Regions from separate parts of the Actinomyces acetigenes genome, predicted to be linked through region 2. Evidence: riboswitches for the same ligand, from Rfam matches in the RefSeq annotation. Region 2 holds a riboswitch; the other holds the start of a gene.

Region 1 (3,375 bases), on a different contig from region 2:
TCGACGACATGCACGCCTCGCGCGTGCTGCCGGGCTTCACCCCGGACAACAAGATCGTCATGCTCGCCGAGCTGGCCGACGAGGTCGAGATCGTCATGGCGGTCAACGCCAAGCACCTCGCCCGCAACAAGGTCCGCGCGGACCTGGGCATCCCCTACGAGGACGACCTGCTGCGCCACATCGACGCCTTCCGCAGCTACGGGCTCTACGTGGGTAGCGTCGTCGTGACCCAGTGGACTGATGACAACCGCCAGGCCCACGACTTCAAGCGCAAGCTGGAGGCGCTGGACATCACGGTCTACCGTCACTTCCCCATCCCCGGCTACCCCGGTGACGTCGCCCGCATCGTCTCGGCGGAGGGCTACGGGCGCAACGAGTACATCGAGACCAAACGGGACCTCGTGGTCGTCACCGCCCCCGGCCCGGGCAGCGGCAAGATGGCCACCTGCCTGTCCCAGATCTACCACGACCACCAGCGGGGCATCTCCTCGGGCTACGCGAAGTTCGAGACCTTCCCGATCTGGAACCTGCCCCTGGACCACCCGGTCAACATCGCCTACGAGGCCGCCACCGCTGACCTCGACGACGTCAACATGATCGACCCCTTTCACCTGGCGGCCCACGGCGTCCAGACCGTCAACTACAACCGCGACGTCGAGGTCTTCCCGGTCCTGAGCCGCCTGTTCGAGGAGATCCTGGGCTCCTCACCCTACGCCTCCCCCACGGACATGGGCGTCAACATGGCCGGCAACTGCATCAGCGACGACGAGGCCTGCCGGCAGGCCGCCTGCCAGGAGATCATCCGCCGCTACTACCGGGCCCTGGTTGCCGAGAAGCGCGAAGTCATCGCCCCCGTCCAGTCCCAGCGGATCGGGCTGCTCATGGCCAAGGTAGGGGTGAGCAAGGAGGACCGCCCCGTCGTACGGCCCGCGCTGGAGGTAGCTGAGGCCACCGGCGAGCCGGCCTCGGCGATCGAGCTGCCCGACGGGCGCATCGTGACGGGCAAGACCTCCGCCCTGCTGGGGTGCTCCTCTGCGATGCTGCTCAACGCCCTCAAGCTCCTGGCCGGGATCGATGACCACATCAACCTGCTGGCCCCGGCCTCCATCGAACCCATCCAGAGGCTCAAGACACAGGAGCTGGGCAGCCGCAACCCGCGCTTGCACACCGACGAGGTGCTCATTGCCCTGGCCGTGTCCGCCAACGGGGACGACAACGCCCGCAAGGCCCTCGACCAGCTCGAGACGCTGCGGGGCTGCGAGGTCCACACCTCCACGATCCTGGGCCCGGTGGACGAGGGCATCTTCCGCGCCCTGGGCGTGCAGGTCACCAACGAGCCCGTCTACGCCACCAAGTCCCTGTACCGCAAGAAGTGAGGCCCGGTGCGGGCCACCCTCCCGCGGTGCGCCCGCACCCGGACACCCTGCCGAGGTGTGGATGGTCAACATAGATGCGCAGAGGTGACTGAACGCACTCGCGCGCGGTACATTCTCCCCAACGAGATGAGCTCGTGTGCTCTGGGGTCGGTGAAAGTCCGAACCGGCGGTGACAGTCCGCGACCCGGTCGCATCCAGCGGCCGGCTGACCAGGTGGAACTCCTGGACCGACGGTGAGAGTCCGGATGGGAAGCGCACACGGGACACACCATGCCTCGCCCGGTGCCGTGCACCCGGCGGTCGACCATGGCGGTGTCTCTCCCCAGCGCACCCGAGGGAGAGGACCGGATGACCTCGTTCACCACCGTGCAGACGGCCGCGATGCAGCGCGCCCTACGGGCCGCGGCCTCCCCCGACGCCCCGCCCGGCCCCAACCCCCGGGTCGGCTGCGTCATCCTCTCCCCCGACGGCGACATCCTCGCCGAGGGCCATCACCGTGGCGCCGGCAGCGCCCACGCCGAGGTCGACGCACTGGCGAACCTCGCTGCGACGGGCGCCTCCGCCCGAGGAGCGAGCGTCCTGGTCACCCTCGAGCCGTGCAACCACCAGGGCCACACCGGCCCGTGCGTCCAGGCGCTCCTCGACGCCGGCGTGGCCGAGGTCATCTACGCCCAGGACGACCCGACCGAGCAGGCCGGAGGCGGCGCGGCGGCGCTGGAGGCCGCCGGCGTGCGGGTACGGCGTGGGCTGTGCGCCCAGGAGGCCGCGCGTCTCAACCGCCCGTGGCTCCTGGCCGTGACCCGCGGACGCCCCATGGTGACGTGGAAGCTCGCCGCCACCCTCGACGGCCGTATCGCCGCCGCTGACGGCACCAGCCAGTGGATCACCCCGGTGGCGGCCCGCCACGACGCCCACCGCCTGCGCCGCCAGTGCGACGCCATCATGGTGGGCACCGGCACCGCCCTCGCCGACGACCCCGCCCTTACCGTCCGCGACGAGGCATGTCAGCCCGCACCGGCCCACCTCCAGCCGCTGCGCGTCGTCGTCGGCTCCAGGAGTCTGCCTGCCACCTCCAGGGTGCTCGCCGACGACCACTACCTCCTCCTGCCCGACCACGACCCGCGCGCCGTCCTGGCCGTCCTCGCCGAGCGCGAGATCCGCCATGTCCTGCTCGAAGGAGGCCCGACCCTCGCGACCGCCTTCCTGCGCGCCGGCCTCGTCGACCAGGTCGTCGCCTACACGGCCCCCGCGCTTCTGGGCGCGGGACCGGCCGCCCTCGCCGACTTCGGGGCGGCGACGATCACCGACGCCCTGAGGCTGAGTCACCCCCGCGTCGAGGTCCTCGGCGCGGGTGACGAGCTCGCCGTCCGCCTCTGCGGTGACCTGGAGGCCAACGACGTTCCCCCTGCCCACACCCCAACCGAGGAGAGTCACTGATGTTCACCGGAATCGTCGAGGAGCTCGGGCGCGTCGTCCGGCTCGAGACCGTCGAGGACAGCGCCCGGCTGACGGTCGAGGCGCCCACCGTCACCCAGGACGTGAGCCTGGGCGACTCCGTCAGCGTCAACGGGTGCTGCCTGACGGTCGCCGCCGTGCACGGGAGCACCTTCACCGCCGACCTCATGGCCGAGACTCTCACGCGCACCACCCTGGGTTCCCAGGCGCCGGGAGACCCGGTCAACCTCGAGCGCGCCCTGCGCGCCAGCGACCGGCTCGGCGGGCACATCGTCCAGGGGCACGTCGATGCCACCGCCGAGGTCCTCGACCACCACCGCGGTGAGCACTGGGACCTCCTACGCATCAGCCTGCCGCAGGAGATCGCCCGCTACGTCGCCGTCAAGGGATCGGTCGCCCTCGACGGAGTGTCGCTGACAGTCGTCGACGTCGTCGACGCCCCCAACACCCTCGACGTCTCCCCCGTGCCGGGAGCGGAGGCGTCGCTCAGCGTCGGGCTCATTCCCGAGACGCTGCGACGCACGACCTTGGGCACGAGGCGGCC
Region 2 (3,375 bases):
ATGGCCGCTCTGGAGGGCGTCGAAGAGACCGTCCTGCGCCCCGTGGTGGTGCAGCGTCACGTTCGTGGCGTATGTCCCGTCATTCTTAGCCATGTAGAAGGGGGCGAACTGGATGTTCGGCGTGTAGGTCAGGCCGATTGTCAGTGCGCCTCCGGCCGCCGAGGCCGACGCCGCGCGGCTGGCGGTCCCCGAGGAGCAGGCGGCAAGTGCTCCGGCGCCGGTGAGCGCCAGGCCTCCTGCCAGCAGCCGGCGGCGCGAGAGGAATGACTGGGAGACGACGAGGTGAGAGACAGCCATGATGAGGAGTTTCCTTGTGTCGGAGGGGTGAGAAGCGGAGGCCGCGCAGGGCTCAGGTGGCGCGTCGGCCTCGTAGGGCGTCCACGGTGCGACTGCGTCGCTCGAGCTCATGGAGCACCCAGTGGATGGATGTGGCCAGCACGCACAGGAGCGTGATCGTGGCGAACACGCCGGTCGTGTCGCCCCGGCTCTGCTGCGTGGAGAGCACTGTCCCCAGGCCCTCGCCGCCCATGATGAGCTCGCCGACGACCGCACCGGTGACTGACAGGGTGAAACCGGTGCGCAACCCGGTGTAGATCGCCGGCAAAGCCATCGGAAGCTCCATGTGGATGAGCATGCTCAGGCCATGAGCGCCGTCGAGCCGGGCGGCGTCCATGACGTCGGCGTCCAGGCCGCGCAGCCCCAGGAGCACCGTGATGGTGATGGGGAAGAAGACCATGAAGGCGCACAGGACCACGATGGGAAGAGTTCCGTAACCGATCCACAGCACCATGAGGGGCGCGACGGCGATGCCGGGAACCGCCTGACTTGCAGCGACATAGGGCAGGACAGTTCGGGAGAACAGCCGCCAGCAGTACAGGGCCCAGGCCAGGGGCAGAGCGAACACGGCGGCCAGGAGACAGCCGAGGAGGGCCTCACGCAGCGTGATCCAGGCTCTCCATCCCAGCCCGGCCTGAGTGAGGTTCAGCCACAGGCGGGTGACGACCGCCCAGGGACTGGGCAGGAAGATCTCGGGGACGGCCCCCGAGCCGGCGACGAGCTGCCAGATGATGAGCAGTGCCGCTCCCAGGACGACGGCGGGAAACGGCCCGCTCCGCTCAGCAGCGCGGATGCGACGTCGGCGACGAGCCGAAGGCCTGGACGGCGACTCTGAGAACGACTCTGACAGGGAGGTCATCGACGAGGCCGAGGATGTCGACGGCTCAGGAACGTCACTGGGCGGCTCGGCGGGGGAAGCGTGGGGGCGTGCGGCCTTGCCGATGGGGCTGGGGCTGTACACGGTGGTGTCCTTCCCGGGACGTTCCGGGAACGGGCGCTCCCGGCTGCACCGGGGTCCGCCTGTGCACCGTCGGTCGGCGCACACACGTGCTGGGCGCCCGCTCGGTTCACCACCCGGCGAGCTCACGGCTGTCCGTGAGCTCGGGACGTTGTCTCGAGCTGCGGGTCTCCCCGCCGAGCGCCACGCGCATCCTCCCCTCCGGACTTTCACCGTCGGTGCCGGAGTTCCACCGGCTCAGCCGTCGCACCCATAGCCGCTTCAGGCGGGTGTGGTGCGAGCGGGTCGCGGACTGTGACCGCCGGTTCGGACTTTCACCGACCCCGGAGCACGTTGCTGGCGGTAAGGATACAACGCAACCGTCCCACGACGGTACCCGGGACCTCTTCATGGCTGAGCGTGCTCACGGGATGTCATTCAGAGCGCGGCTCGAGCTGGCCACCATCAGCGGAACAGTGACCCACAGCGTCCGCAACCGCCCGGCGCAGATGTTCCGGGCCCCGTCTAAGAGACGTCTCCAGTGCCTCGGAAGGATCGGAGATCTGGATGATGCGCTGGGCTCCCAGATCACTCAGACGCTGTTGTGCCGCGGCATCGATCCTGACCCGTCCGGCGAAGACGATGGAGGGCACCCCGTACTCACAGGCCAGGCGGAGCACTCCGCTGACCGCCTTGCCATTCAAGGACTGCCCATCAACGGTCCCCTCCCCTGTCAGCAGCAGGTCGGCCTCTTCCAGCCGCTCACGCAGTCCGACGACGCGAGCCAGGTGATCAATGCCGGTGGCAAGCTCCGCCCCGAGAACAGCTGCCAGGGCAAAGGCGGTGCCGCCTGCCGCCCCGGTGCCCGGGCGGCAGGCCCAGTGGCTCAGGCCGAGGACTGCGGCCAGGCGCGTCACCTCGCCATCAACCCACGTGATCGCAGGCCCGAACAGTCCCTTCTGCGGTCCGAAGACGGCTGCCGCGCCGTGGGGACCCGTGAGTGGATTCGTCACGTCACCGGCCACCGTGATGCTCACGCCCTCGAGGCGACGGCGAGCCGGCCCGACCTCGATCCGCCGGATGCGGGAGAACTCGGCGGGTACCGGTTCCACCTCACCTCCCCGCTCGTCCAGGCAGCGGGCGCCCAGCGCCACGAGCATCCCCAGGCCCAGGTCGTTGGAGGCCGACCCACCCAGACCGATGAGCAGTGAGCGGGCGCCGGCGTCGACCGCGGCAGTGATGACATGGCCGAGCCCTGCGGTCGAGGAGCGCATGACGTCCCGCTCTCCCGGCGCGATGTGCTCCAGTCCCACGCTGGAGGCCAGGTCGACAACGGCCCGATCGCCGTCGAGTCCGAAGCCCGCCATCCGGGGCCGGCCCAGGGCGTCAACCGTGGTCACCTCCTGCCACGAGGCGCTCCAGGCGGCCGTGACGGCCTCGGCGAAACCCTCTCCACCGTCGGAGACGGGGACCTGATCAACCACGCATGTGGTGGGCAGGGCGTCGCGCACCCCAACCGCCATGGCCCGAGCGGCCTGCACGGCGGTCATGGACTCCTTGAAGGAGTCGGGTGCGATGACGATCCTCATGGTTGCGGTACTGTCCGACTACCCAGGCCGGCTACGCCCGCGAGGCGGTGACAGCGGCGTCGAACTCCTCGGAGATCTCCTTCGAGGGCTGACTCGTGCGGGACACGGCCCAGGCCACGGCCAGGTTGCTCAGGAATCCGGGCACGATCTCGTAGAGGTCGAAGATGCCGCCCGGACCGCCGGAGACGTTCCCCCAGATCATGACGACGACGGCCCCGGTGATCATTCCCGCGAAGGCACCCATGACGCTCAAGCGCTTCCAGTACAGCGACAGCAGAATGGTGGGGCCGAAGGAGGCGCCGAAGCCGGCCCAGGCGAAGGCCACGAGCGCGAGGATCGTTTTACTGTCATTCCAGGCCATGATCGCGGCGACCAAGGCGATGGCGAATACCGCCATGCGCGAGTAGAGCACCATGCGGTTGCCGCTGATCTTGTCCTCTCGGGTTCGGGCGAAGGAGCCGTACAGGTCCTCAATGAGCGCCGAGGAGGTGACGAGCAGCTGGGAGGAGATCG

The links. A riboswitch is a leader RNA that binds a small molecule or an ion and turns the genes downstream of it on or off. The one in region 2 is predicted to bind FMN.
Region 1: it holds a riboswitch for FMN, as region 2 does, so the genes downstream of both, ribD (bifunctional diaminohydroxyphosphoribosylaminopyrimidine deaminase/5-amino-6-(5-phosphoribosylamino)uracil reductase RibD) here and RIV14_RS02315 (ABC transporter permease) in region 2, are expected to answer to the same signal.

Annotation. Positions count from the first base shown of each region.
Region 1 covers NZ_JASPFC010000002.1:95,950-99,324, forward strand. Annotated here, with positions in the region: gene RIV14_RS01405 (DUF1846 domain-containing protein) at 1-1,376, shown strand, start outside; FMN riboswitch at 1,509-1,638, shown strand; gene ribD (bifunctional diaminohydroxyphosphoribosylaminopyrimidine deaminase/5-amino-6-(5-phosphoribosylamino)uracil reductase RibD) at 1,725-2,813, shown strand; gene RIV14_RS01415 (riboflavin synthase) at 2,813-3,375, shown strand, end outside.
Region 2 covers NZ_JASPFC010000004.1:6,608-9,982, forward strand. Annotated here, with positions in the region: gene RIV14_RS02310 (ABC transporter substrate-binding protein) at 1-297, opposite strand, end outside; gene RIV14_RS02315 (ABC transporter permease) at 350-1,297, opposite strand; FMN riboswitch at 1,480-1,630, opposite strand; gene RIV14_RS02320 (glycerate kinase) at 1,708-2,862, opposite strand; gene putP (sodium/proline symporter PutP) at 2,894-3,375, opposite strand, start outside.